DNA from 2 places in the Ruegeria sp. SAZD011 genome. Region 1 is predicted to be linked to the other one. Evidence: riboswitches for the same ligand, from Rfam matches in the RefSeq annotation. Region 1 holds a riboswitch; the other holds the start of a gene.
What was found. A riboswitch is a leader RNA that binds a small molecule or an ion and turns the genes downstream of it on or off. The one in region 1 is predicted to bind cobalamin.
Positions count from the first base shown of each region.

Region 2: linked by a shared signal. The riboswitch ahead of AC2FLM_RS13470 (hypothetical protein) and the one ahead of AC2FLM_RS04075 (CbtB domain-containing protein) in region 1 are both predicted to bind cobalamin.

Region 1 is NZ_JBXWQU010000014.1:174,460-188,930, reverse strand. Features, by position in the region: gene AC2FLM_RS04105 (xanthine dehydrogenase family protein molybdopterin-binding subunit) at 1-238, opposite strand, end outside; gene AC2FLM_RS04100 (aspartate dehydrogenase) at 352-1,179, shown strand; gene AC2FLM_RS04095 (LysR substrate-binding domain-containing protein) at 1,213-2,163, shown strand; gene AC2FLM_RS04090 (DUF1636 family protein) at 2,219-2,575, shown strand; gene AC2FLM_RS04085 (hypothetical protein) at 2,563-3,057, opposite strand; gene AC2FLM_RS04080 (CbtA family protein) at 3,121-3,819, opposite strand; gene AC2FLM_RS04075 (CbtB domain-containing protein) at 3,823-3,993, opposite strand; cobalamin riboswitch at 4,029-4,239, opposite strand; gene cobF (precorrin-6A synthase (deacetylating)) at 4,283-5,026, opposite strand; gene cobA (uroporphyrinogen-III C-methyltransferase) at 5,019-5,747, opposite strand; gene AC2FLM_RS04060 (cobyrinic acid a,c-diamide synthase CobB) at 5,744-7,069, opposite strand; gene cobM (precorrin-4 C(11)-methyltransferase) at 7,056-7,850, opposite strand; gene AC2FLM_RS04050 (cobalamin biosynthesis protein) at 7,847-8,215, opposite strand; gene cbiE (precorrin-6y C5,15-methyltransferase (decarboxylating) subunit CbiE) at 8,212-9,411, opposite strand; gene AC2FLM_RS04040 (cobalt-precorrin-6A reductase) at 9,410-10,162, shown strand; gene cobJ (precorrin-3B C(17)-methyltransferase) at 10,135-10,887, opposite strand; gene AC2FLM_RS04030 (precorrin-2 C(20)-methyltransferase) at 10,884-11,612, opposite strand; gene AC2FLM_RS04025 (precorrin-8X methylmutase) at 11,609-12,238, opposite strand; gene AC2FLM_RS04020 (ferredoxin-like domain-containing protein) at 12,238-13,365, opposite strand; gene cobN (cobaltochelatase subunit CobN) at 13,362-14,471, opposite strand, start outside.
Region 2 is NZ_JBXWQU010000026.1:53,713-68,183, forward strand. Features, by position in the region: gene AC2FLM_RS13455 (alpha/beta hydrolase family protein) at 1-591, opposite strand, end outside; gene AC2FLM_RS13460 (TetR/AcrR family transcriptional regulator) at 675-1,232, shown strand; gene ypfJ (KPN_02809 family neutral zinc metallopeptidase) at 1,229-2,077, opposite strand; cobalamin riboswitch at 2,183-2,395, shown strand; gene AC2FLM_RS13470 (hypothetical protein) at 2,667-2,879, shown strand; gene AC2FLM_RS13475 (protein-tyrosine phosphatase family protein) at 2,884-3,381, opposite strand; gene AC2FLM_RS13480 (hypothetical protein) at 3,513-3,824, opposite strand; gene AC2FLM_RS13485 (DNA polymerase III subunit gamma/tau) at 3,995-5,740, shown strand; gene AC2FLM_RS13490 (GNAT family N-acetyltransferase) at 5,820-6,290, opposite strand; gene AC2FLM_RS13495 (NAD(P)/FAD-dependent oxidoreductase) at 6,287-7,330, opposite strand; gene mnmC2 (tRNA (5-methylaminomethyl-2-thiouridine)(34)-methyltransferase MnmC2) at 7,380-8,045, shown strand; gene AC2FLM_RS13505 (DMT family transporter) at 8,042-8,938, shown strand; gene AC2FLM_RS13510 (lytic transglycosylase domain-containing protein) at 8,894-10,885, opposite strand; gene dapA (4-hydroxy-tetrahydrodipicolinate synthase) at 11,016-11,888, shown strand; gene AC2FLM_RS13520 (dimethyl sulfoxide reductase anchor subunit family protein) at 11,983-12,870, opposite strand; gene AC2FLM_RS13525 (4Fe-4S dicluster domain-containing protein) at 12,870-13,619, opposite strand; gene AC2FLM_RS13530 (molybdopterin oxidoreductase family protein) at 13,702-14,471, opposite strand, start outside.

The DNA.
Region 1 (14,471 bases):
GCCTGCCCAGTGCGCCGAGGTCGGCGGCGGTCAGCACCGCTGCCACGCCGGGCATCGCGCGCGCCGCGGTCACGTTGCAAGCGTCAAGCCGTCCACTGGCATGGGAACTGCGCAGAAAGGCCAGATGCAGCGCCCCAGGCAGATGGATATCACCCGTATACTGCCCCTCTCCCCGCAGCAGGCGGGGGTCCTCGCGCCGGGGCAGCGCTTGTCCGGTATAGGGTGCGGATCGGGTCACGGGGGTCTCGGTTGCGGTGGCGGGTGCCTCGATCCTGCAAGCCCGGCCGGGTGGGCACAAATCGCGAAATTGCATCCTGCTATCCGCAATCGGCATATCACAATCATGCTGATATGTGGAAACTATGGGGCAGTTGGCCAAAGGGGGACAGGGTGAGGATAGCACTGATCGGGCACGGGCCCATTGCCGCCCATGTGGCGGCGCATCTGCCCGAAGGCGTCAGGCTGACCGGGGCGCTGTGTCGCGCCGGGCGAGAGCAGGCCGCGCGCACCGCATTGGGCGTGCCGGTTGCGCAGGTGTTGGAGGGCCTGTCCGAGCGGCCCGACCTGCTGGTCGATTGCGCCGGTCATTCCGGCCTGCGCGCCCATGGGGTGGCGGCGCTGGGCGCGGGGGTCGAGGTGCTGACCGTCTCGGTCGGTGCATTGGCCGATGCGGTGTTCTGTGCCGAGCTTGAGGCTGCCGCCCGCGCTGGCGGGGCAAGGCTGTGCCTGGCCTCGGGGGCGATCGGGGCGCTGGATGCGCTGGCGGCGGCGGCGATGGGGACGGGCTTGCAGGTCACCTATACCGGGCGCAAGCCGCCGCAGGGCTGGCGCGGCAGCCGCGCCGAAAAGGTGCTGGATCTGGACACGCTTACCGCACCCGCCACCCATTTCACCGGCACCGCGCGCGCGGCGGCGCAGGCCTATCCGAAAAACGCCAACGTGGCCGCCGCCGTGGCGCTGGCCGGGGCCGGGCTGGACGCCACCCGGGCCGAGCTGATCGCTGATCCGGGCGCCGCCGCCAATATCCACGAGATCGCGGCCGAGGGCGCCTTTGGCCGGTTCCGGTTTCAGATCGAGGGGTTGCCGCTGCCGGGCAATCCGCGCTCCTCGGCGCTGACCGCCCTCAGCCTGCTGGCGGCGCTGCGACAGCGCGGCGCGGCGATCCGGCTATCGCTTTGACCGATAGCCACGCTTCGTGATATCGCGAATCTCATGAACCGCACCCAGATCCGCATCGTCGAGCGCGTGTTGACCCGGCTCAAGCTGAAACAGCTGCGCCTGCTGGTCGCCGTGGGCGAGCGGCATTCGATCCTGCATGCGGCGCAGGCGCTGAACATGTCCCAGCCCGCCGCCACCAAGCTGATCAAGGATCTGGAGCTGGATTTCGACGTGCAGCTGTTCGACCGCACCAATCGCGGCATGGTGCCCACCGTGTTCGGGGCGGCGCTGATCCGGCATGGCAAGCTGATCCTGGCGCAGATTTCCCATGCAGCCCAGGAACTTGACGATCTGAACGAGGGCAATGGCGGGCGCGTGGTGGTGGGCACGCTGCTGGCCGCCTCGGCCGAGTTTCTGCCCCGCGTGCTGACCCGGCTTCTGGCCGAGAAGCCCGGGCTGGTGGTGAAACTGGTCGAGGGCACCAACGAGGTGCTGATGCCGGCGCTGCGCTCGGGCGATGTCGATCTTGTGGTGGGGCGCTTGCCGATGCACCGGCACCGGGCCGAGATCGTGCAGGAACGTCTGTTCGACGAAGAGGTGATCTGTGTCGCCCGCACCGGCCATCCGGTGCATCGCCTTGCCGCGCCCGAGCTGACCGACCTGATGGAATACCCCTGGATCCTGCCACCGGCGGAAACCACGCTGCGCCGCCAGCTGGATCAGGTCTTTGTCGATCTGGGCGGTGGTGCGCCGCCCTATGCGGTGGAATCGGTGTCGTATCTGGCCAATCGGGGCCTGTTGGTGGGGTCGGACATGCTGGCGGTGATGCCCGCGCATGTGCCGCGCCACGATATCAGCGCCGGAACACTGTCACGGGTCGACTGGCAGGTGCCGATCCCGATCGGGCCGGTGGGGGTGTCGATGCGCAAATCTGCCAGCCTGTCGCCCTCGGTCGCGGGGGTGCTGGATGCGCTGCGGATAGAGGCCGCGCAAATGGCGCGTTGAGCTTGCCTCGGCGGACCCGATGCGCCACATCTGCCGCACCGATCAAGGAGACACCATGAGCGACATGCGCCTTTCCCTTTGCTCCAGCTGCCAGGGTGAGCGGGACCGTGACCAAGGGGCCGAGCGGGCCGCCGTGGCCGAGGCGTTGAAGCGCGCTGGGCTGAGCGGGCGGGTGGAGCTGATGGAGCATGCCTGTTTCGGCGCCTGCGCCACCCCGGTGGCACTGGCTCTTCAGGGGCCGGGGCGGGCCAGCTATGTGTTCTCGGATCTCGACGTGGTGGCGGATGCCGACGATATCGCCGCCACCTGCCGTGTCTATCTGGACAGCCCCGAAGGCTGGATTGCCGATGCCCGCCCCTGTGGACGGTTGCGGCAATGCCTTCTGGCGCGGATCCCGGCCTATTCCACCTGAACCGTGACCACGGCCTCGACCGGGGTGCCATCGACCATCAGCGGGCTGTGGCTGTTGGCGTTCAGCGAGACCTTCACCTCGACCGGGCCTTTGGGCAGGTCGGGGATATGCATCCATTCGCTGTAAAGCCGGGCCAGTTTCACGTCGTTGACATAGACATGGGCATGGCCTTCGCCCGGCACGTCACTCGCCGAGGCGTTTTCGGGGGCAAAGCGGAAATTCTGCGGGCTTACATGCAGGTTCCAGCCCGACATCGGATCGCGGGTCAGTGCCACGGATACACCGGGTGCGTCGGGGCCAGCGGGCAGATGGGTGGCCTGGGCGTGGTCATGGCCGCCTTGTGCCACGTCATGGGCGCCATGCTGGGCCGTGTCGCCATGATCATGACCGTCAAAGGTGACACCATAGGCCGCCGCGGTGACGAAACCGGCGCCGCCACCAAAGACAAGGCCGATGGCGAAAAGAGCGAGAGAGCGGGACATATCAGTCTCCTAGCAAAGGAAAACCCCGCCGGATGGGTCCGGCGGGGCATATGAGTTGACGGATCAGGCGTGCGCTTCGGCGCGCTTGCTCTCGGTCTGCCAGAAGTATCCGGCGAAGCCACCCAGCAGCACCCAGGCCGCCATCCCGACACCAAAGGCGCGGGCGGCAAACAGCGCGCCCAACTCGGTGGGGACCGGGCCGGCAAAGCTGTCAGGCTCGGGCGCGCCGATCAGATGCGGCGCCATCAACAGCAGCGCGGCGGCGCCATAGGCCATCAGGTTGCCGCCAAAGGCGATCAGCCACATGGCGATACCCGCTGCGGCCACGGTCGCGGTCCACCAGATCTGGCGGGCGGTGATATCGGTATAGGACACACCGGGCACCTCGGGCGCGAGGCTCAGTCCCGGGGCGAAGTGAAAGGTGATGAACCCGGCCAGACCCCAGAGCAGACCGGCGCGCGCGGTGACCGCATGACCCATCCCCTCGGCCACCGACATCAGGGCGACCATCACCACCGCATAGCCGGTATAGGTGAGCATTGCAAAAACGACCGTCAGCGCATCGCGCATCGGATCGGCGAACATGCCGGGCAGGTCGGGCTGGGCACTTACCGCCTCGGCGCCGAAATGCACCAGTTCGCCGGTTTCATACAACTCGGCATGCAGCAACACGGGCTGCACGAACAGAAACTGCAGCAAGGCGGCAATCAGCCCTGCTGCAGCGCCAGCGAACAACGCGCTGGTCAGAATGCGACTGAACATGGTTCAGTGGCAGGGAAAGCCGGTTGCGTGGCGCACGTCGTGGGCGGCGTCATGCAGCGCGGATGCCTGCACATGGCCCGCCAGGGTCACGATGCCCAGGCCCAGGATCACGGCGAACAGAGCCGGCAGGATCGCGGAACCGGTGGCCGATGCCTTGAGTGTTTTGGTCGTCATGTCATTTCCTCCTTGCCGCCGCACCCGACGGCCGGTGTTTCATTACCTGTCTGGCAGGTCTCCTGGCTCGCGGGTCGGTGCCTCTGTTCGCCTTCCCCCCGGAGCGAACCCGGGAGTGGCTGGTTGAACAGAGGCTCACCGCTTACAGTCGCGGGGGCGGCTTTGGCCTGAACCGACGGGCGGTCGCACCAAATTCCCTCTTAGCATCCGGATTGCTCCGGCAGGACCAGACCCCTCCATTTAGCCGCGAACGCGCATCCGGCGCAATCGTCATTTGCGACCTTTCCGGTCAGTTTCCGCGCTTTTTCAAAAGATAGATATCCATGATCCAGCCGTGATCGGCTCGCGCACGGGCACGGGTTTCGACGATTTCGCCCGCCATCTCGGCCAGTGGTCCCGCCACCAGAATCTGTTCCTCCATGCCCACATAGGCGCCCCACCAGATGTGGTAATCGGACATATCCAGCGCCTGGAACGAGCATTCGCCGTCCAGCATCACGGCCGCGGTATCCACCGCGGGCGGCCAGCCTTCGTCGCGCAGGCGCCGCCCGGTGGTGACCAGGAACGGTGCCCCCAATTCGTTGACCGGAATGCCATGCGCCGCTGTCAGCGCCTGCAGCGCGGTGATGCCGGGAATCACCCGTAACCTGGGTTGCGGATCGAGCCGCGCCGCGATTCGCAGCGAACTGTCATAGAGCGACGGGTCGCCCCAGATCAGCAGCGCCACCCGTGCCGTGTCGGGGTGGTCCTCCATCGCCGCCTGCCAGCGCAGGGCGATGGCATCGTGCCACTCGTCGACACCCTTCAGATACCCATCCTCGGCGCGGCGCGCGGGGATGTCGAAATAGGCGATCTGCGGCGGCGTGTCGGTGGCGTCAGTGATGATGCGTTCGCGCAGCCCGGCCAGATCGGATTTCCCCGCCCCCTTGCGCGGGATAAGGATCAGATCGGCGGCGCGAATGGCGGCGATGCCTTCGCGGGTGATATGGTCGGGATTGCCGGTGCCGATTCCGATCAGGAGAAGCTCAGTCATCGCCGAACTCCGCCAGCGGACCATAAAGGATCAGGGCAGGGGCGGTGCCGATCTCCGCTGCCAGCCGTTCGGCCAGTTCACCCATGGTGGCGCGGGTCAGGCGCTGTTCAGGGGTCGAGACGCTTTCGGCCATCAGCGCAGGCGTTGAACGTGGCAGGCCATGCGCCTCAAGCGCATCCAGCAGCAGTGGAAAGGTGCGCTTGCCCATGAATACGACCGTGGTGGCCTGCGGATCGGCCAGCGCGGGCAGGTTCAGGTCGGGGGGCAATTGCCCGCTGACGTCATGGCCGGTGACGAATTGCACCCGCCGCGCGGTCAGTCGTCGGGTCAGCGGGATGCCCGCCGCCGCCGCCGCCGCCACTGCCGAGGGGATGCCGGGGATGATCTCGTATCCGATCCCGGCCGCGCGCAGCGCGACCAGTTCCTCCTCCAGCCGGCCAAAGAGACCGCCATCGCCGGATTTCAGCCGCACGACATGCGCGCCGGTCTGGGCATAATCCACCAGCAGGCGGCTCACATGGTCCTGTTTGGGTGAGGCGCGGCCCGCCCGTTTGCCCACCCCTACCAGATCGGCATCCGCGCGCGCATGGGTCAGGATCGGACCGCTCGACAGATCGTCGAACAGCACCGCATCGGCCTTGCCCAGCCGATCCACCGCTTTCAGCGTCAACAGGTCCGGGTCGCCCGGCCCCGAGCCGACAAAGGAGACAAAGCCGCTCATGATCCCGCCTCTGCGATCAGGTGAAAGAAGGTGCCGGTGACATTCCCGCGCACGGACCCGGTTTGCGGCCCCTCGACGCCTTCGGCATCGAACACACGGGCCAGCGGCGCGTCGGGTTGCTCCAGGATCGAGGAATAGTGGAACTCGTGCCCGCGCAGGGTGGCACCGGTGCCATAGCCGGGCAGGGGCGCCAGCAGTTCGGCCCGGCGATAACCCAGGTTGAACTTGCGCTTTTCATACGAGGTGACGAGGCCCAACAGACCCGCCATCCGGTGGCGGGTGCCATCCTTGTCGATCAGCGCCTCACCCAGTGCCATGTAGCCGCCGCATTCGCCATGCACGGGCCGGGTTTCGGCATGTCGTCTCAGCCCCGCTCGAAAGGTGTTGGCGGCGGCGAGTGTGCCCGCATGCAGTTCTGGATAGCCGCCGGGCAGCCAGACCAGATCGGCATCGGGTGCGGGGGCCTCGTCAGCCAGTGGCGAAAACGGCAGGATCTCGGCGCCGCCCGCGCGCCAGCCTTCCAGCAGATGCGGATAGGTGAACGAGAACGCGGAGTCCCGCGCCAATGCGATGCGCTGGGCCGGGGGCGGCGGCAGCGCCGTCGACGATGGCCCATTGGGGCCTGAGGAGGCCGCTGCCCCCTTGATCGCCTCCAGGTCGACATGTTCGCGCAGGAACGCGGCATAGCCCGCGATGGCAGCCTCCAGGTCGGGATGTTCCACCGCCTGAATGAGACCCAGGTGCCGCTCGGGCAGGGTCAGGTCGCCGCGCCGGGGCAGCACGCCCAGAACCGGCAGGCCCGCGCGCTCCATCCCCAGCCGGGTCAGCCGCTCGTGCCGGGGGCTGGCACAACGGTTCAGGATCACTCCGGCAAAGGGCAAGTCGGGATTGTACATCCGGAACCCCAGCGCGGTCGCCGCCGCCGATTGCGCCTGTCCGCCCACATCAAGGACCAGCACCACCGGCCAGCCCATGCGCAGGGCGGTTTCGGCGCTCGACCCGTGGCCGGTTTCGCCCGGCTTGGCGACGCCGTCGAACAGGCCCATGGACCCTTCGGCCACCACGATATCGGCACCCGCCGCCTGCGCCGCGACAGCGCCCAGCAGACCCTCGCCCATCGCCCAGCTGTCGAGGTTGAACGAGGCCCGTCCCGCGGCAGCCAGATGAAAGGCCGGGTCGATGTAATCGGGTCCGCTCTTGAACGGCTGCACGGTCAGCCCATCCTCGGCCAGCGCGCGCAACAACCCCAGCATGACCGTGGTCTTGCCGGTGCCCGAGGCCGGGGCCGAGATCATCAGGCCGCGGGGGTTAGTCATCACCATGGCTCCAGCTCGACCACGGGCTGTCGGCAGATTGCGGCCGATAGCGGCGGTCGTATTCGCGGGAATAGAGGCAGCTTTCGTCAAACCCTTCGCCCTTCAGCACCGGCCCGACAAGGATCAGCGCGGTGCGCGAGATGCTTTCGTCCAGCGCCTCTTTCAGCGTCTCCAGCGTGGCGCGGATGATCCGCTCCTCGGGCCAGCTGGCGCGATAGACCACCGCCACCGGGCAATCGGCCCCGTAATGCGGCACCAGATCGGCGATCACCTTGTCCAGATTGCCGATCGACAGGTGAATGGCCAGCGTGGCGCCGGTGCGGGCGAAATTCTCCAGGCTCTCGCCCTCGGGCATCGACGAGGCGCGACCGGGCGTGCGGGTCAACACCACCGATTGCCCCAGCCCGGGCAGAGTCAATTCGGTGCCCAGCGCGGCGGCGGCGGCGGCAAACGAGGGCACGCCGGGCGTCACGCTGACCGGGATACCCATCTGTTTCAGCCTCCGGATCTGCTCGCCCATGGCCGACCAGACCGACAGGTCGCCCGAATGCAGCCGTGCCACATCCTGACCCGCCTTATGCGCAGCCTCGATCTCGGCCATGATCTGATCCAGATCCATCGGCGCGGTGTTGACGATCCTTGCCCCCTCGGGGCAATGGCTCAGGATCTCCTCGGGCACCAGCGACCCGGCATAGAGGCAGACCGGGCAAGAGGCGATGATATCGCGGCCACGCAGGGTCAGCAGGTCGGCGGCGCCCGGTCCGGCGCCGATGAAATGAACGGTCATGTCTTGTCTCCGATGGCGAGGGCGCAGGTGGCGCGCCGGTCGTCCGATATCTGTCTGGGGGTGATCAGCCGCGCGCCCGGTCCAGCGGCGACCAGTGCTGCGGCCTCGGCCACGCTGCCGGTGCCATAGCTTGCGCGGCTTTGCGGCGAGCAGGTGAGGGTGCGCTCTCCGGCAAGTTCAGCGGCCGGGATCAGGTACAGGGGCAGGGCGAGTTCCTCAGCCAGCGCCTCCAGCGCCGGGTGCCCGGCCTTGTCGGCAACGGTGGCGAGCGCGGCCACCGCCTGTCCGGCGGCGGCCTTGTCATAGGCCGCGCGCAGGCTGGCCGCCTCTGCCGTGGTGGTAAAGCCCAGTCCCGCGACGATCATAGCGTGACGCTCCACTGCACCACCGGATAGGCCGATTTCCAACCCCGGCGCGGCCCCAGCGGGGCGGCCTGCGCCAGTTCGATCCGCAGCAACTCGCCGCCCTTGTCGGCCTGCCATTGCGCCAGCAAAGCCTCGCTTTCCAGCGTCACCGCATTGGCGACAAGCCGGGTGCCTGCAGGCAGTTGCGCAAAGAGCCATTCCAGCAACGCCGCGCTCAGCCCGCCGCCGATGAACACGGCATCGGGCTGCTCGAGACTGCCCAGCACTTCGGGGGCGCTGCCTTCGACCACGCGCAGATGGTCCTGACCCAATGCGTCGGCATTGGCGCGGATGCGCGCGGCGCGGTCGGCGCGGGGTTCGACCGTGGTGGCGCTCAGCGTCGGATCGCACATCAGCCATTCGATCCCGATCGAGCCGCTGCCGCCGCCGATATCCCACAGGTGCTCGCCCCGTTGCGGCGCCAGCGCCGACAGGGTCAGCGCCCGCACCGGGCGCTTGGTGATCTGTCCGTCAGTCTCAAAGATGGCATCGGGCCTGCCGCTGGCCTTTGGGATCGCGGCGCCATCTCCCGCCACCTCGATGCCGACACAGACCGGGTGCGTGAAAGCACCGGCCTGCGCCTCGGCCAGCGACAGGGTTTGCAGGCGCTCGCGCGGCCCCCCCAGCGCCTCCATCACGTGCAGGCGACTGGCGGCAAAGCCGATCCGGTCAAGATAGCGCGCCAGTTCGGTGACCGCCGCGCCGTCGCGCAGCAGAACCAGCGCGCGCAGGCCGGCTGCCAGATGCGGGCGCAGCCGGGTCAGGGGGGCAGCGTGGAGGCCAAGAGTCAGGGTCTTCTCCAGCGGCCAGCCCAGCCGCGCTGCCGCTAGCGAAAAGGTCGACGCTCCCGGCAGCGCGCGCCACTCGCCTGCATCGAAATGCCGGGCAATGACCGCGCCTGCGCCGAACCAGAACGGATCGCCCGACGCCAGCACCGCGACGCGGCGCCCGCGCAGCCCGGTCAGAATCTCCAACCCGTCGGCATAGGGGACAGGCCAGGCGATGCGCTCTTGCGGTCCCTCGGGCAACAGCGACAGGTGCCGGGGCGGCGCCATGATCACATCGGCCGCGTCCAGGGCTTGACGGCTTGCGGGCGGCAGGCCATCCAGTCCATCCTCGCCCATGCCGATCACGCTCAGCCACGGAGCATCAGACATGTCCCACCTCCTGATCCTGGGCGGTACCACCGAAGCGAACGCCTTGACGCGCGCCGTGGCAGAGACGGGCCTGCGCGCGACCTATTCCTATGCGGGCCGGGTCGAGGCGCCGCGCGAGCAGCCGATCCCGGTGCGGGTCGGCGGATTTGGCGGGGTGACCGGTCTGGCGGATTTTATCTACAGCAACAATGTCACGCATCTTGTTGATGCAACGCATCCTTTTGCTGCGCAAATGAGTGCCAATGCCTGCGCTGCCTGTGCCCAAACGGACACGCCCTTGGCCGCGCTGACGCGGCCCGCCTGGCAGCCCGTCGATGGAGACAACTGGCGCCACGTTCGCGATATCCCTGCCGCTGTAGCCGCACTCGCGGGGACGCCGCAGCGCGTGTTTCTGGCGGTTGGAAGGATGCATCTGGACGACTTTGCCGCCCAGCCGCAGCACGACTATCTGCTGCGTCTCGTCGATGCGCCCGGCGGTCCGCTGCCCTTGCCCAAGGCGCAGGTCGTGGTATCGCGGGGGCCCTTCACAAGAGAGGGAGACAAGGCCCTGATGCAACAGCATAAAACGCAGCTTGTGGTCAGCAAGAACGCAGGCGGAGTGGGCGCGCGGGCCAAGCTGGATGCGGCGCGCGATCTGGGCCTGCCGGTGCTGATGATCGACCGCCCTGTTCTGCCACCCCGGACCGAGCTTGCCACCCCCGCCGATGTGCTGCGCTGGCTGCGTCATTCCGGCGTGAACCTCGGCGTGTAAACGATTGGAACGCTATCTCTTTCGATGACACGGGTGCGGGACGAACCGACCAAGACCACGGTCTGCATATCGGCCATCTCGGGCGTCGCCTCGGCCAGATGCGCGACGCGCAGCGCCTCGTCAGGGCGCGAGACCGCGCGGGCGAACAGGATCAGCCGCTCGGGTTCACATTCTTCGCGCAGGATTTGCAGCGTCTTTTCAAAACCTTCGGGCCGGGACTTCGAGCGCGGATTATAGAAGGCCATGGCGAAATCCGCCTGTGCGGCCAGCCGCAACCGGCGTTCGATAAGCGGCCATGGCTTCAGGTTGTCGCTGAGGTTGATGCAGCAGAAATCATGGCCCAGCGGCGCGCCTGCGCGCGCAGCAGCGGCGAGCATGGCGGTGATGCCGGGCAGCACCTGAATATCCAGATCGCGCCATGTGCGCGGCCCAGAGTCCACCGCTTCGAACACTGCCGAGGCCATGGCGAACACGCCGGGATCGCCCGACGAGACCACGACCACCCGGTGTCCGTCGGCGGCCATCTCCAGCGCATGGCGCGACCGGTCGATCTCGACCCGGTTGTCGCTGGCATGCAGCGTCAGGCCGGGCCGTTCAGCCACCCGCGCGACGTAGGGAAAATAGCCCACCACATCGGTGGCCTCGGCCAGCACCGCCGTCACCTCGGGCGTCACCAGTGCCTCGGCGCCCGGGCCAAGTCCGACAATCCGCAGCCAGCCGCTCATGGCCGCCGCCCCTGGCCATGCACGATGATGATCGAGAAATAGGGGGTGATGCCGGTGCATTTCTCGGACAGGCGCGAGACCTGCTGATTGGCCATCTGAGCGTATTCGACGATCCAGGCACGTTCGAACAGACCGGAGGTCTTGAGCGCGCGCACCACCTTGTCGAGGTTGCGGCCCAGCTTCATCACCACCAGCGCGTCGGTTTCGGCCATGCGGGCGGCCAGCACATCCTCGGGCAGGGTGCCGGGCAGCACGGTCAACACATCGTCGCCCCAGGTGATCGGGGTGCCGGTGGCGGTCCAGGCACCGGACATGCCGGTGATGGCGGGGATTACCTCGACCGGGACCAGATCGCGCAGGCGGGTATAAAGATGCATGAACGAGCCGTAGAAGAACGGATCGCCCTCACACAGGACAACCACATCCTCGCCCGCGTCCGCCAGCGCGCGCAGATGGGCGGCGGCACCCTCGTAGAACTCGGATAGCAGCTGGTTATAGCGGGGGTCAGTCACCGGGATCTCGGTGGTGACCGGGTATTCCATCGGAAACTCGACCGCGCCCTCGGGGACCATGCCGTTGACGATCTTGCGGGCCTGGCCGCTGCGACCGGGCTTGCGGAAATAGGCCACATGGCGGGCGCCGCGCAGCAGGCGGTCGGCCTTGACGCTCATCAGGTCGGGATCGCCGGGGCCAAGGCCCAGACCGTATATGGTGCCCGCGTTCATTCGGCGCGGCTCGCGATGGCGTTGATCGCCGCGACGGTGATGGCGCTGCCGCCCAGGCGGCCCTTGACGATGCAGCAGGGCACCGGCTGGGCCTCCCACAGGGCGTCTTTCGACTCGACCGCGCCGACAAAACCCACGGGGCAGCCGATGATCGCGGCGGGGCGCGGGCAGTCGGGGTCCTCGAGCATGTTCAAGAGGTGAAAGAGGGCGGTGGGCGCATTGCCGATCGCTACCACGGCGCCCGCCAGGTGAGGACGCCACAGTTCCAGCGCGGCGGCCGAGCGGGTATTGCCCATCTCGGCGGCCAGCGGGCGCACGCGCTCGTCATGCAGGGTGCAGATCACGTCGTTATCGGACGGCAGTCGAAACCGGGTCACGCCCTCGCTGACCATGCGCGCATCGCACAGGATCGGCGCGCCCGCCTCCAGAGCGGTGCGTGCGGCGGTGACGAAGCCGGGTGAGAAATGAACGAACTCTTCCAGCCCGACCATGCCGGCGGCATGGATCATCCGCACCGCGACCTGTTCCTCGTCCGGATCGAAGCGGGCCAGATCGGCCTCGGCCCGGATGGTGGCAAAGGACTGTTTGTAGATCGCCGCGCCATCGGTTTCGTATTCATAGGGCATCAGGTCAGGTCCATTGTCTTCAGTGTTTCGGGTGTCAGGCCGCGCTGGCAGGGCTCATCCCCCGCGCGGCCCTGTTTTACAAGGTCAAATCGCTCGCCATTACCGACAAGCGTGATATCGGCGGGCCCCATCCGGGCGCAGCCCTTGGCGCAGCCCGAGACATGCAGGCTGCCACTCACGCGCCCGGCCAGGGCGCGGGCCAGATCGCGCGTTTCGGCCTGGGCCTGCGGGCAATAGGGCGCACCGGGGCAGGCGTCGGTGGTCAACAGCGGATCGCCCGCTCGGGTGACAAAACCGGGGGCGGGGATGGCCTGCGCACCTTCTAGCAGGATCAGCCGCCAGGGGGTGACCCGCAAAGCGACCGCGCCGCTGTCGCGCAGCAAAGCAGCCAGCGATTGCGCGGGCAGCTGTCCAAAAGCCGCGCCATAAAGAGGGCCAAGCGCGGTGTCGCCGGGCGCAAGCGGTTCAGCAACTGGCACCGGTTCCGTGCCCTGCCAGATCGCGGGCAGGGGTAAGGCCCGCACGAGCCGCGCCATGCGGCGGGTGTCGGGGGTAAACCGGTCAGCAAACCAGCGCGCCAGTTCGATCAGGCGATCAATCGCTTCGCCTTCGGTCACTTCGCGCCCCGTGGCCATGCCATCGGCGCGCAGGATCAGGCCGTCCGCGCTCCGTTCCAGCCGGATATCCGCCGAATCCGCGCTCAGCAGACGGCCCGTCCCGGTGTCGATGGCAAAGCCGAATTTTGCGGGCAGCGCGGGCAGTTCGCCCAATCGCTCCGTCAACTCTCGCCCCAGCCGCTCGGTCAAGTCGCCATGAGTGTAAAGCGGTGAGAACAGGATATTGCGCCGTACCTCGATCCCCGGTTCACCGTCCAACAGGTCAAGCGCCGCCAGTTCCGCCAAGAGCGGCTGATGATCCGCCTCACCCACCCCGCGCAGTTGCAGGTTGGCGCGGTTGGTCAGGTCGATGGTGCCATTGCCGAACCGGTCTGCCAGCACGCAAAGACCCAGCGCCTGCGCCACGCTCAGCCGGGCGAGGCGCGGGCGCACCCGCACCACCAGCCCGTCGCCCGACATCATCGGGCGATGCGCGCCGGGGCACCAGCCCTGTACGATGGGTGCGGTCATGCCAGCCCCTCCAGATCGGCCCGGATCGAGTTGCGCCGGGTCTGCCACAGACCCGCCTCGTAGAGCGCGCGGAACCGGTCCAGCATGGCCTGATAGGCCTGCGGATTGGCCTCTTGCAGGAAGGCCGCGACCTGCGCGTCGCCCAGCGTGGCATCGTGGTAGAGGTCAAAGAGATGCGGCGCCACGCTGTCGGCCAGATGCGCGAACGAGGCCATGTGGTCGAGCGTCGCCGCGATCTCGGCGGCGCCCCGGAACCCGTGCCGCATCATGCCCGCGATCCAGCCGGGATGGGCGGCGCGGGCGCGCACCACGCGGGCGATTTCCTCGGGCAGGGTGCGGGCGCGCGGGGTGTCGGGATTGGTGTTGTCCAGATGATAGAGCTGCGCTTTGCCCCCGGTCACGCGCTTGGCGGCGGCAAAGCCTGCCTCATGGGTGGCATAGTCAGCCGCCAGCAGCAGATCGGTCTCGGCCAGATCCTGCAAATGCACGAACCCGTCGGCCTTGGCGACGCGGTCGCGGATGCCTTCGGCATCGCGGGCGATGTTCTCGCCCTCCAGCGCAAAGGAACTGGCCGCCAGCCAGGCCTCTCCCGCCTGTTGGCGGGCCTCGTCCGTATAGGTCTCGGGCAGGTGACCCATGCCCAGCCCATAGCTGCCCGGCGCCGGGCCATAGACCCGCGCTGCGGGCGCATGTCCGGCATAGGGGTTCCAATCGGGCGCCTCGTCACGCGCGCTGAGCGCGCGCACCGCCTGACCGAAGAGTGCCGAAAGGGTCGGGAACACGTCACGGAACAGGCCCGAGACGCGCAAGGTTACGTCGAGCCGGGGCCGGTCCAGGTCGGTGATCGGCAATACTTCGATCCCCGAGACCCTCTCGGACCCCGGATCCCAGACCGGTTTGACCCCCAACAGATGCAGCGCCATGGCGAACTCCTCGCCCGCCGTGCGCATGGTGGCCGAGCCCCAGAGATCGACGATCAGCCCCTTGGGGTAATCGCCTTCTTCCTGCAAATGCCGGCGCACCAGCTCCTCGGCCAGCTTCACGCCTTGGGCATAGGCCGCGCGGGTGGGGACCGACCGGGGATCGGTGGTATAAAGGTTGCGCCC
Region 2 (14,471 bases), on a different contig from region 1:
CCAGCGCCGCCATTCCCAATAGACGCCGGGCGGCAGGTCGGTGCCAAAGCCAATCGCCCGCCCCGGCAGATAGCCCAGTGTCTTGACCAGCAGGGGCGCATGGCCGAACCAGAACAGCCGTGCCAGCGCCTGATAGGGCCAGGGGTGGTCCGAGTGATGCACCAGCCCGGAACAGACGCAGATCATGCGCGCGATGGGCTCGATGCCCGTTTGCAGCGGCCCCAGCATGCCGCCCACCGAATGGCCGATCACCCAGAGCGGCAGGCCGGGAAACCGGCGCTGCATTTCGGTATAGGCGGCGGGCATGTCAATGAGCGCCCAGTCGGACATGGTGGCGGTCGAGGCCGCAAGCGGCCCCCGCAACGAATGCCCGAAATCGCGATAATCATAGGTCAGGCAGGCCATGCCCCGCTCGGCCGCCAGCCAGGAGGCGAAATGCTGGTAATACTCGCGCGGCACCCCGGTGGCGCTGTTGATCACAACTGCAACCCGGGGTGTGCCCGCGGGGAGATAGAGCCGCGCCGAAAGCTGCGCCGACCCGGCGGGGAAATGAAAATCCTCGACCCTGACAGATGACTGCATATCCAGCATTGCGATCTCCAGATGAGCTAGACCGATTGGTCTATTTCTCACGTCTGGACCAATCGGTCCAGAGCTGTCAATATCCCCGGCACATGACCCAACGTCCGCTTCCGACCAAAGACCGCCTGATCCGTACCGCCGCGCAGCTGTTCCAGCGCCGGGGGTATCACGGTGTTGGATTGTCCGAACTGCTGGCCGAGGCAGAGGCGCCCAAGGGCTCGCTCTATCACCACTTCCCGAACGGCAAATCCGACCTGGCGCTGGCCTCGGCGACCTGGGCCTCGGATCAGATGCTGCGGCTAATCGCGGCCTCGTTTGAACCGGCCGACAGTTTCCATGACGGGATGCAGGTGCTATGCGGCAAGGTCGCGAAACTATTCGACAAATCGGGCCAGTGGGATGGCTGCCCGATTTCGTCGACCCTGTTCGAAGGGCCGGACAATGCCGCGTTTCGCGCCCATGCCCGCCACCTGTTCGAAGGCTGGATTACCGAGGGTGCGCATCACGCCAGACGCTTTGGGCTAACCGATCCGCAAAAGACCGCCGAGACCATGTTCATCCTGCTGCAAGGCGGCTGGATGCTGGCCCGGGCCCGGCAATCCTCGGACGTGCTGCGCCGCCTGCCCGAGATGTTGCCGCGCGCGGATTAGAGCCGGTTGGTGCTGAACGTGTCGCAGCTTGCGACCCGGCCACTTTGATAACCGCGTTCGAACCAGGATGCCCGCTGCGCCGAAGTGCCGTGGGTGAATGTATGCGGTTGCGGCACCCGGCCCGCCTGCCGTTGCAGCCGGTCGTCGCCGATCATCCGGGCGGCGTTCAACGCCTCTTCCAGATCACCGCGTTCCATCAGACCCCGGACCGAGCGCGCCCAGACCCCGGACAGGCAATCGGCCTGCAATTCCAGCCGCACGGTCAGGGCGTTGGCCTCGACCTGCGAGGATTGCCGGCGGGCCTGATCCAACTGACCCAGAATGCCCAGCTGATTCTGCACGTGATGGGCCACCTCGTGTGCGATCACATAAGCGGCGGCGAAATCACCGCCTGCCTGGAGACGCCGGGCCAGGGTGGCAAAGAAATCAGTGTCGAGATAGGCCTTTTGATCGGCGGGGCAGTAGAATGGTCCGGTCGCGCCCGAGGCGCCGCCACAGGGGCTGGAGGTGACCTGAGAGAACAGCACCAGCGTCGGCGGGATGTAGTCGCGGCCAAGCTGGTCGCGGAACACCGTGCCCCAGACATCCTCGGTCGTGGCCAATACGCGCGAGACGAATTCGCCCGCCTGCCGCTCTTCGGCGGTCAGTTCCTTGGGTGTGCTCTGGCTCGGGCCCGGCTGTTCGGTCAGGAACGGGGTGACGTCGATGCCGGTAAAGGCGCCGATCACCAGAAGCAGCAGCACCCCGCCGATACCCAGCCCGCGCCCGCCGATGGCCATGCCGCCGCCACGTCGCCCGCGACGATCCTCGACATGCCTGCTGCCGCGTACCCCTCTCAACCGCATAACGGCACCCTTCTTCAGCCTGACTGCTCGATACCGACACTAGCATCCCGCCGCATGTGGAAAAACACGGCACGAACACCCGGCTTGACTCCGGCCCGCAACACCCGCTACCGCTGAGGCGATGGTTCCCGGTGGCACATGCGCCGGGATGAAAAGGGAACACGGTGCGGCCCTCTGGCGACAGGGGACCAATGCCGAGACTGCCCCCGCAACTGTAAGCGGTGAGCGATGCCGAAATGCCACTGGCCCTCCGGGCCGGGAAGGCCGGCAAAGCCCGGACCCGCAAGTCAGGAGACCTGCCATCGCAACCGTAACTCGAACCCGGGCGGGGTGTCCGGACGGGATGCCTAGGCCCTGATCGGCCGGTCCCCGACACCCTGTTCCGCCGCGCGGAGGGCGCAGGATGATCTGGACGACTAAAACGCATGAATTTGCCGCAACGCTCTGTCGCCGAACCGGCAGGCCCTGCCCGGCGCTGTCGGCATTGGCCGAGAACCTAGCCCGAGCGCTGCGGCAGGCTGAACCGATGACCGATGCAGGTTTCGCGATAGAGGGGCATTGCGAGATGCCCCCGTGTGGAGCAGGTTGCATGGCCCGCTACGCCGCTTCGCACAGCCGGATCCGCGTGTTTTGCGGCGTCGACGAAGACACCGCCCTGCCGCATCTGAATCGCTTTGCCGATGCGCTGATGGCTCCCGACGGAGCGGGATTTGCCGCCGGGCTAGGCCCGGTACCATGCGCCATGGCCGAGGCCCGCCCCCGCTGCGTCCACTCTGCTGCGACAGTGCAAGCAACGGCCTGAAGGATCAGTCCCGGATAGCACGGCCTGCCAGCGCCCAGTCCATCTGGGCGTCGGTTTCCACCGCGCAGGGGCGGACCGACCGCAAATGCGCCAGCGCCGCCTTCGGCTCTTCGCCCGTCTCGATCATCAGGCGCAACGCCGCCATGCCCGACCGGCCACAGCCGCCCTTGCAATGGATCAATACGCGCCCGCCGCCGTGCAGCGCATGCCGGGCCGATTTGCTGATCGCCTTCCATTTGATCTCGGCATCACGACCAGGCACTCCGAAATCATCGACCGGCAGATGAGCCCAGCGGCAGGCGCGACTCTGGACATCAGCACCAAAATTACGCGCACCGTGCTGCAACATTTCGACCTCGGTCGTCATCGAGATCACCAGCCCGGGCGCCCAGGACCCGATCAGATCGACATCGCCGGAATAATCGCCCGACCGTCCCGGCAACTGGCAGATCGCCAGCGTGCCGCCGCCGACTTGCAGCGCATAGAGAACCAGCTGCGCCATCTGCGGTTTCCCCTTCCGAATGATCCGCGCCACAGGGCACACACATTCGGCCCCGATGGCAGAATGCCCCCTGACGCAGCCGTATCGCAAGCCAAGATGCCTGCGCGTGGGAAAACAGCACTGGACCTGTGTCACCGGTTGTCTATGCGCACCTCGATCTGGCTTGGGCTCAGCCCCTGAACCCCCAGCAGATGCGCGACCGGAATGCCGCTGATCAGGACCAGGGTGCCGTTGTGGTCGCCAAGCTCTTGCAGGCTGACGGGAGAGGTGCCATAGGATCCGGGTCGCAGCAGTTCGGCATCGCCTTGCACGCTCAGCCCATCCTGTCCGGCGATGAAAACCGTGATGGTGATCAGATCATAGCCATTAAAGACGCCGCTATAGGTCTTGCTCACCACCTTGTCGGCGCCTACGCCGGTGGTGACAAGATCGCCCTCGTCCACGATCAGCGTGTCCTGGCCACATAATCGCTCGACGGGAGCAAGAGGGGCATCGATGCTCCGATGGGTCCGATCAATGCACGCAAGGGAAACAATCACGCAAGCGGTGGACCTTCGCCACGCTGCCCGGTACCGTCTGCGCACGTAGAATCCAGTCCCGATGAAAGCTACCAATGTCCGACGCCTCTCCGACCGCCTATCAGGTGCTGGCCCGCAAGTACCGGCCCGAGACCTTTGCCGATCTGGTGGGGCAGGACGCGATGGTGCGGACGCTGAAAAACGCCTTTGCCGCCGACCGGATCGCGCAGGCCTTTATCATGACCGGCATCCGGGGCACCGGCAAGACGACCACCGCGCGGATCATCGCCAAGGGAATGAACTGTATCGGCCCGGATGGGAATGGCGGGCCGACCACCGAACCTTGCGGGACATGCGAGCATTGCGTCGCCATCATGGAAGGCCGCCATGTCGACGTGATGGAGATGGACGCCGCCAGCCGTACCGGCGTGAACGATATTCGCGAGATCATCGACAGCGTGCGCTATCGCGCCGCCAGCGCGCGCTACAAGATCTATATCATCGACGAAGTTCACATGCTGTCGACGAGCGCGTTCAACGCGCTCTTGAAAACGCTCGAAGAACCGCCCGCGCATGTGAAATTCATCTTTGCCACCACCGAGATCCGCAAGGTGCCGGTAACGGTGCTGAGCCGCTGCCAGCGGTTCGACCTGCGCCGGATCGAACCCGAGGACATGATCGCGCTGATGCGCCGGATTGCCGATGCCGAAGGCGCGCAGATCGCCGAGGATGCGCTGGCGCTGATCGTCCGGGCCGCGGAAGGGTCGGCGCGGGATGCGACCTCGCTGCTCGATCAGGCGATCAGCCATGGCGCGGGCGAGACCAGCGCCGAGCAGGTGCGGGCGATGCTGGGGCTGGCCGACCGTGGCCGGGTGCTGGACCTGATGGACATGATCCTGCGCGGCGATGCGGGCGCGGCCCTGACCGAGCTGGGCGCGCAATATGCCGAAGGCGCCGACCCAATGGCGGTGCTGCGCGACCTGGCCGAGATCACCCATTGGGTATCGGTGGTCAAGATCACGCCGGATGCCGCCGAGGACCCGACCGTATCACCAGACGAGCGCGCGCGTGGTCGGCAGATGGCGGATGCGCTGCCGATGCGGGTGCTGACCCGGATGTGGCAGATGCTGCTGAAGGCGCTGGAAGAGGTGGCCGCCGCCCCCAACGCGATGATGGCCGCCGAGATGGCGGTGATCCGGCTGACCCATGTGGCCGATCTGCCCAGCCCCGAGGAACTGATCAAGCGGTTGCAGGATGCGCCGCCGCCGCCGAACCCCGGCGGCGGGGGGCGTGGCGGTCAGGCTGCCCCGGTCTCTAACGGGGTAAGCGCCAGCTATGCGCCCGCCCCGCGCGGCGGCGGCGGTGGGCCGGTGGCGGCGCTGGCACAGGATGCGCAAACCGCGCTGGCGCGGTTTCCCACGTTTGAACATGTGGTCGAGCTGATCCGCGCCAATCGCGACGGCAAGCTTTTGGCGGATATCGAGATGGATCTGCGACTGGTCAGTTATCAGCCGGGCAGGATCGAGTTTCAGCCCACCGAGCGCGCACCCAGCGACCTGGCGCAGCGGCTGGGCAGTGCGCTGCAACGCTGGACCGGCAATCGCTGGGCGGTGAGCGTGGTGGCGCAGGGCGGCGGCAAGACCATCGACGAGGTCCGCAACGCCGAGAAATACGCGCTGGAGGAAAAGGCGCGCGAACACCCGCTGGTGCAGGCGGTGCTGGCGCAGTTTCCCAAGGCGCGGATCACCCATATCGAGACCCCCGAACAGCGCGCCGCCAAGGTGGTGACCGAGGCGCTGCCCGAGGTCGAGGATGAATGGGATCCGTTCGAAGACGGCTGAGCGCCGCCTCTCGAACGCGGAGCGCCGAGAATTTTCGACGAAAATTCTCGTGGTCGTCCGCGGCGATCGTCGGCGCGCTTCAGACGAGCGTCTTTTGCATGGTGATCGAAGTGGGCCGATCGTATCCGGGATGCGCGGTTTTACCAGTCTGGACAAAACCAAGCCGGGCGAAGGCGGCGTGGTTCTCCACCAGTTCCACCCGCGTTTCCAGTTCGACAACCGGCAGACCCAGCGCCCGGGCGCGGGTCTCGGCCTGCGTGACCAGCCGGCGGGCCAGCCCTTGCCCTCGAAATCCAGCGTCCACCGCAAGCTTGCCGAGATAGAGCCGCCCGGGTTTGGCCGTCAGGAAAACTACCGCCAGCGGGGGTGTTCCCAGCGCCCAGATTTCGTGCCGTGCCGCGTGATCCGCGACTGCCTTCTCGGTGAGTCGGTGCATTGACGAGGGCGGGTCGATCCGGCCATCCATGAAGGCGAAGCTCTTGCGGATCAGGCTCAGAATCGCCCCGATCTGCGGGCTATCCGGTGCGACCCGGTAGGGGGCGAGGTTCACAGCGAAGCCTCCGGGCGGAAATCCTCGGGGATGCTGTCGCGCCCCTCCAGCACCAGATCGGCCATCACCTGGGCCACCTTGGGCGCCATGCCGAAGCCGATCTTGAACCCGCCATTGGCGATGAACTGGCCGGGATAGAGCGGATGCGCCCCCAGCATCGGCGCGCGCGAGCGCGAGCGCGGGCGCACGCCCGCCCAGCGCTCGATCACCTCGGCACCGTGCAACAACGGCACCGCCTGCATTGCGCGGTCCAGAACCGCGTCCAGTGCCGCATCGGTGCCGGTAGGGTCATCGTAATCGCGTTCCGAGGTGGATCCGATTGCCAGCGTGCCATCCGCGTGGGGCACGATATGCACCGTATCGGCAAAAAGCTGCGGCGCCTGTCGCCCGGCATCGAAGCGCAACAGCGCCGCCTGGCCCTTGACCCCGGTCCCCACGGTGCGCCCCTGCGCGCGGTTCAACTCTTCCAGCCCGGCGATGCCGGTGGCATGGACCACCTGTCCCCGGTCAGGCGCCTCGGTCAGTACCTCGACCCCACGGACGGCCAGCGCGGCCACCAGCGCTGCGCAGGCCCGGCGGGGATGCATCCGGGCGCTGAGCGTATCCTGCACCACCAGCCCGGTGGGTGAGGGCGGGCACCAGCCGCCCATCTCGCCAACCGGGCAGACCCGCCATTCGGCCCGCCCCTGCCACAGGGTGCGGGCGCTTTCCGCCCGTTCCTGTGCCAAAGCCACGGCACGATCATCCGACAGCGGCTGGATGCGTCCGGGGCGGCCATAGCCGGGCGACACGCCGCCTGCCGCCTCGACCCCCGCCCAGAATCCTTCGGCCATCATCAGGCTGTCGAACTGGAAGGCCTTCTTGGCATTCCAGTTCTCTGGCACATGCGGGGCCAGCGCACCAACCAGCCCGCCGGACGACCCCGCCCCCGGCCCGAACGGATCGACCACCTGCACTCGCGCCCCGCGCAGGACGCAGGCCCATGCGATGGACAGGCCGAATATCCCCGCGCCGCGTATCGTCACATCGGCCATTGCCATCGCCCGTCCCTTTCGCCAGTGTCGCGCCGATTTCGTAGGGGATATTCGCATGGTTGACCAGCAAGCGGAACTCAGCTGGACCGAGGACCGGATACCGGTCTCGGACCGGTTCGACGATCCCTATTTCTCGCTTGAAAACGGTCTGGCCGAGACGCGGCATGTGTTTCTGGCGGGCAACAGCCTGCCAGAGCGGTTCCGACCGGGCTTTCATATCGCCGAACTGGGCTTTGGCACCGGGCTCAACATGCTGACAGCCTGGGCCGCCTGGGAAGGCGCAGGCATGACCGGCCCGCTGCGTTTTACCAGTTTCGAGGCCTATCCGATGGCGCCGGGCGACATGGCCCGGGCGCTGGCCGCCTTCCCCGAGCTTGCTCCCTGGGTCGAAAGGTTCCTGCCGGCCTGGACCGGGGCGCGCTGCGATCTGGGCACACTGCAACTGGATGTGGTGCAGGGCGATGCTCGCCAGACCCTGCCGGAATGGACGGGCCGGGCCGATGCCTGGTTCCTGGACGGCTTCTCGCCCGCCAAGAATCCCGAACTCTGGCAGGAGGATTTGCTGACCCATGTCGCAAACCGGACAGCGCCGGGCGGCACGGTCGCCACATACACGGCAGCAGGCTTTGTGAGGCGCGGGCTGGAGGCGGCGGGCTTCGCCGTGACACGGGTGCCGGGATACGGCCGCAAACGGCACATGACACAAGGGGTTCTGCCATGACGCAGGGCACAGCACGGGTACAGCAGAACAACATTCCCGCTGGCATCGCGCTGATGCTGGCCGCCACGGTGGTGTTCGCACTTCAGGACGGTATCTCGCGCCATCTCGCGTCAAGCTACAACACCTACATGGTGGTGATGATCCGATACTGGTTCTTTGCCGCTTTCGTGATTGCGCTGGCGGCCCGGTCGCGCGGCGGATTGCGGGCTGCCACCCGTACTGCACAACCGGGCCTGCAAATCTTTCGCGGACTGCTGCTGGCGGGCGAAATCTGTGTGGCGGTATTCGGCTTTACCGTTCTGGGCCTGATCGAGAGCATGGCGGTGTTCATCTGCTATCCGCTTCTGGTGGCGGCCCTGTCCGGCCCGGTGCTGGGGGAAAAGGTCGGCTGGCGGCGCTGGGCGGCGATCGGGGTGGGGCTGATCGGCGTGCTGATCATCCTTCAGCCGGGCATGGGCGTGTTCAACCCCTGGGCGGTGGTGCCGCTGATTTCGGCCCTGATGTTCGCGCTTTATGGTCTGCTGACCCGCTATGCTGCCCGGCAGGACAGCACCGCCACCAGCTTTTTCTGGACCGGTGTGTCGGGCGCCGTGGCGATGACCGCCATTGGCCTGTGGTTCTGGGAGCCGATGAATGCCGCCGACTGGCGCTGGATGGCACTGCTCTGTGTCAGCGGCGCCACCGGGCACTGGCTGTTGATCAAGTGCTACGAGATGGCCGAGGCCAGCGCGGTGCAACCCTTTGCCTATTTCCACCTGATGTGGACCGCGATCCTGGGCATCACCGTGTTTGGCGAGACCCTGCGCAGCGCCGTCATCATCGGCGCCGCGCTGATCGTGGCCGCCGGTCTATTCACCCTGTGGCGCGAACGCGCGCAAAGTCGATCCCGCTAGTTCGGCGGAAAACGGCAACGGCAGCGGTTCATTGCCAAGGCGCGCACGATAGACCGGCAGGCTCTCGGTCACCCGCATGATGTAATTGCGGGTCTCCTCAAACGGGATATGTTCGATCCAGTCGACGATATCCGGAGTGCCGCTGCGCGGATCGCCGAACCGCTCCATCCAGCTTATCGGGCGATTGGGGCCGGCATTATAGCCCGCCGCCATCATCACCACATTGCCGTCGAACTCTCCGGCCAGTTCGGCCAGGTAATTGGCGCCCAGCTTGGCGTTATACTCCCAATCGGACGTCAGACTGTCGGTCGAGTGTCCGCCCAGAATACCCAGCGTGTCGGCCACCAGCCGCGCCGTCGCGGGCATCACCTGCATCAGGCCGCGCGCGCCCGCACCCGAAATCACCACCGGGTCAAACTCGCTTTCACGGCGCGCGATGGCCAGCGTCATTTCGGGCGCCATCGGCAGGTTCAGCCGCCCGACCGGATGCAACGGGTAATAGGCGCCGGTCAGCACCACCCCTTCTTGCGCTTTTCGCTTGGCGATCATCACCGACAGATGCGGTTCCTGCATCTCCAGCGCCATCTCGGCCAACTGCGTCGCCTGTACCGGGTCGAGACTCTCGGCAAGATGGGTCAGGAACCGCTCGGCCAGATCACGCTCTCCGGCGCGCAGCAACAGCAGCCCGGCCTCGAGTACGCTTGACGTCATGAATGCCGCCTCGCGCCAGGGGGGCGTGTCGGGCGGGTTGGCCAGGGCCGGATCGAACGGGCGCCCGATCCGCTCGGCAGCCAGCAGACCATAGAATGAAGTCTGGTGCTCGGCCCCCATGGCATAGGCGGCATGGGCCTTGTCCACATCGCCCAGCGCCGCATAGGCGCGGCCCAGCCAATAGCCTGCCCGCCCTTTCGAAATCGGCGAGTTGACCGCCGCATCGAAGCGCTGGAAATGGGCGACGGCCGCAGCTGGGTCGCCCAGCTTGGCCAAGGCAAGATACCCTGCCAGCCACTCCAGATCGGCATAGGCATAGCCCATCCCCGGTGTCATGAAATGGCGCGCGGCCATCTGATAGGCACGTTCGTTGCGGTCCTGCCGCATCATCAGCCGCGTCAGCCGCGCGCGCGCCTTGCCCCACATGCCCGGCTCGCCCAGCGCCTCGGCACTGACCGAGCGTTCCAACATCAGGTCTATGGCGCTGTCATCCAGCTCCTTTCGGTCACGCCAAACAAACCGGTCATGCGCCAGCCCAGGCGACTGGGCCAATGCCTCGGGCACGGCAGAGATCAGGGCATCGACGCCGGGCACCCGGTCCTTCAACCCAAGCCGCGCCTGCGCCAGCTTGCGCTGATCCTCATCCACCAGCAACAGCATCTGCTTGGCGCTGATGGTGTAACCCTCCCACAGCATACGATCGAGTCGCGCGACATGATGCGGCGCCAGCAGTTTGCCGTAATTCTCGATATAATCGCGTTGCAGCCCGGCCCCCATGGGCAGGGTGCGCCAAGCCTTGACCAGTTCCGCTTCGGCATCGCCCCGCTGTCCCGTGGCCAGCAGCGCCACCGCATAGTTCAGCACGCCCTCGGCGGTCTGTGGCGGTGCGCCCGAGTAGAATTCAAGCACCCGTTCCGGCGGGGAAAGGGTGAATTGCGGCTCGGATTGTCGGCGCAGATAGTCAAGACCCGGCCAATCGCCCCGGCGGTTCAGAAACACCAGCGCATCGCCATCGGTCCCATAGCTCCTGCGCAGCCAGTGCCAGACGATGATATCGCGCGACACCGATCCGCGCGCGCCCGCGACCCTGAGCGCCTCGGTCCAGTTCTCGGCCCGCATTTCCCGCAGAGCAACCCGGAGATTCGCGGCAGCATCGGCCCATACAGGGCCGATTGCCGCGAAACACCAGAAAATCGCTGCCAGACTGACGATCAGAACGCGGGACATCCCTTGCATTTCCTGCCGAACCAAGGCTAGAGCCTTTCACGTTATACCTTGCGCGGCCCGGATCAATTCACTTTCCGGACCAAACGGGGCAACCGGCGGGCAACTGCCCGCTTACCACTCTATCTAGGGAGCGTTTTCCATGTTCAAAGGCTCGATGCCTGCCCTCGTCACCCCGTTCCGCAACGGCGAGCTGGACCTGGAGACGCTCAAACGGCTTGTCGAATGGCAGATCGGCGAAGGCTCGACCGGCCTGGTTCCCGTCGGCACCACCGGCGAAAGCCCCACGCTGACCCACGAGGAACACGAAACCGTTGTGGCCGAGGTGGTCAAGGCCGCCGCCGGACGCGTGCCGGTGATCGCGGGCGCGGGGTCGAACAACACCACCGAAGCGATCCGCTTCGTGCAATTCGCCCAGCGGATCGGAGCCGATGCAGCACTGGTAGTGACGCCCTATTACAACAAGCCCACCCAGCGCGGACTGATCGCGCATTTCACCGCGTTGCATGACTGCGCCGAGATCCCGATCGTCATCTACAACATTCCTGGCCGCTCGGTCGTGGACATGACGCCCGCGACCATGGGCGCGCTGGCCAAGTTGCCCCGCATCATCGGTGTCAAGGATGCCACCGGAGATCTGGCCCGGGTCAGTCAGCAGCGTGCCGCATGTGGCCCGGACTTTGTCCAGCTTTCGGGCGAGGACGCCACCGCGCTGGGCTTCAACGCCCATGGTGGGGTCGGCTGCATCTCTGTCACCGCCAACGTGGCGCCGCGCCTGTGTGCCGAATTCCAGCAGGCGACGCTTGCCGGTGACTATGCCAAGGCGCTCGCCTATCAGGACCGGCTGATGCCCCTGCACGAGGCGATCTTTATCGAGCCGGGTCTGGTCGGCGCCAAATATGCCCTGTCGAAACTGGGCCTGTGCAGCGAAGAGGTCCGCTCGCCGCTGACCGGTCTGGAAGACAGCACCAAGGCCGCCATCGACGCCGCGATGAAGCACGCCGGGCTGTTGTAACGACCCCATCAACAACCCGGCGTCCGATACCTGGGCGCCGGGCTTCTGCTTCTTTCTGGTCAAAAATACTCAAATCGCGGCGTTGCCGCGCAGGCTAACGTTTGCCGTAATAGAGCCCGACCACATGTTCCGCCTGCGCAAAGAACAGCCAGCGCGACGTGGCGATGCCGATCAGATGCGCGATCACGGCAATCAGGGCGAGCAGATGTTTGACGACCACGTCATGCATCGGCACCAGTAACAGCGCCAGCGGCAGGACAAAGCCAAAGCCCAAGGCCAGCATTCGCAGCTTTGCCGCGTGTTTGCGGCCGACGACATGCACGAATTCCCGCAGCAGATAGTTGCTGCCTGTATGCGGTGGCTCAAAGGCGCGCACGGTGCCGCGCGACCCCAACCCGGTCGCGGTGCCGATATCGGTGCCCGAGTTCGCCAGCGCAGCGTCGCCCTGTTTCCAGTAGGCCAGTTGCACCGCACCCGCGATCAGCAGCAGCACGATTGCGGCTGCGCTCTGGCCGGCCAGCAGCGCGCCGCCGGCGAGGCTGAAGGACAGGAACATCGCCGGTGTCAGGTTCATATTCCAGCGCGGAATAGTCTTGAGCTGGGCATAGATCATCGACGTGGTGAACACCGTGATCAGCGACAGCGCCGCGCCCAGCCAGCCCAGCACAGCCCAGCGCTGGTCCAGAAAGATCACGCCGATGGCATAGATCCCCATGAGGATCAGTGCGGCCACCGCAGAGCAGCCCTCGCGGCTGAGCCAGCTTGTGCGCCACTGGCGGAACGCCTTCCAGGCGCGTTCCGGGTGGCCGAGGTGGAATGTCGAGGCCAGAAGCCCGCCGACGGCCAGACCGAAGGCAATGGCGAAGAAGACGAAGGCCACCCAACCGGATACATCCGGCAGGCCAAGACCGAGAAAGGCCAGCAGGCCAAAGCCGAGGCCCGACAAGGTGGTGAAGATGATGACGGAAGGAGCGGGATGCATCAGAGTTTCTCCAGGGCCTTGTCAAGCCAGGCGATGAACCCTTTGGGTTCTTCGGCCACCGGGGCCAGCAGCGGTGCCAGGATATCGATCTGATCTTCGATCCGATCCTTGGGCCGCGGCGGCAGGTACTTGTTGACGGGCTTGGTGCCCATTTCCGGCATCAGGTCCATGCCGCCGCGTTCGGCCACCAGCTGCGACACCGGGCTGTCCGGGTCACCCAGATCGCCGAAATGGCGCGCACCGGCCGGGCAGGTGCGCACGCAGGAAGGCACCCGGTCCACCTCGGGCAGGTTCTCGTTATAGATGCGGTCGACGCAGAGGGTACATTTCTTCATCACGCCTTCGGCCAGGTCCAGTTCGCGCGCGCCATAAGGGCAGGACCAGGCGCAGAGGCCGCAGCCGATGCAGTCGCTTTCGTTGACCAGAACAATCCCGTCCTCCGAGCGTTTATAGCTGGCGCCGGTCGGGCAGACGGTGACACAGGGCGCGTCATCGCAATGCAGGCAGGATTTCGGGAAATGGATCAGCTGGGCGTGCCCCTGGTCGGGTTGCACCTCGTAGGAATGCACCCGGTTCAGGAAGGTGCCCGACGGATCGGCGCCATAGGGATTCTGATCGCTGAGCGGCGCACCGTAATTTTCGGTGTTCCAGCCCTTGCAGGAGATCACGCAGGCATGGCAACCGACACAGGTATCAAGGTCGATCACCAGCCCCAGCTTGCGGTCGGTCGTCTTTGGTAGGCTGGTCATGTCCCGCTCCAATGGCCACAGGCGCGCGCAAGAAAATTCGCCGAATTTTCTTGGCAATTTTCTGTGCAGAAAATTGTTCCGCTCATTTTCCCACCTTCCATGTCAGCTCTTTCGGACCGGTTCCCACGGGCGATTTCAACGCGGGGAACTCGGGCTGGCTTTCAGCTCTCTCCTCGGGGCCCGCCACCTTTTCGATCTTCACCTTGAGGTCGAACCACGCCGCCTGACCGGTCACCGGGTCGGAGTTGGCCCAGCGCAGCCCGTCGCCCTTGGCTGGCAGCAATTCGTGGATCAGGTGGTTGAGCAGAAAGCCCTTGGTGGCCTCGGGTGCATCCGGTTCCAGCGCCCAGGCCCCCTTGCGCTTGCCGATCGCGTTCCAGGTCCAGACGGTGTTTTCATTGAGCGCCGCCATCTCCATCACCGGCACCACGATCTCTCCATGGGGCGAGGTCAGGCGCGCCCAGTCGCCATCCTTCATCCCCTGCTCGCGCATGATTTTCGTCGGCACGTAGAGCGGATTGCGCCCGTGCAGCTGCCGCAGCCAGGCATTCTGCGTGCCCCAGCTGTGATACATCGCCATGGGTCGCTGGGTCAGCGCGTTGACGGTGAAGCCCTCGTTGCCTTGCTGGTCGGTCTCGTACCAGATCGGCAGCGGGTCCAGCCGCTGACTGATCCGGTCGCGCAGGTGATCGGGCGGTTGCCGCTCGCCATGGCCTTCGGCCGCCAGCTGGAACCGGCGCATGGGTTCCGAATAGAGCTGGAACAGGTAGGGCTGCGGGCTGTCATAGAGACCCATACCGACGGCCCAGTCCTGATAGGCCGCGTTCCAGGGTTTGTAATACTGCGCCGCCT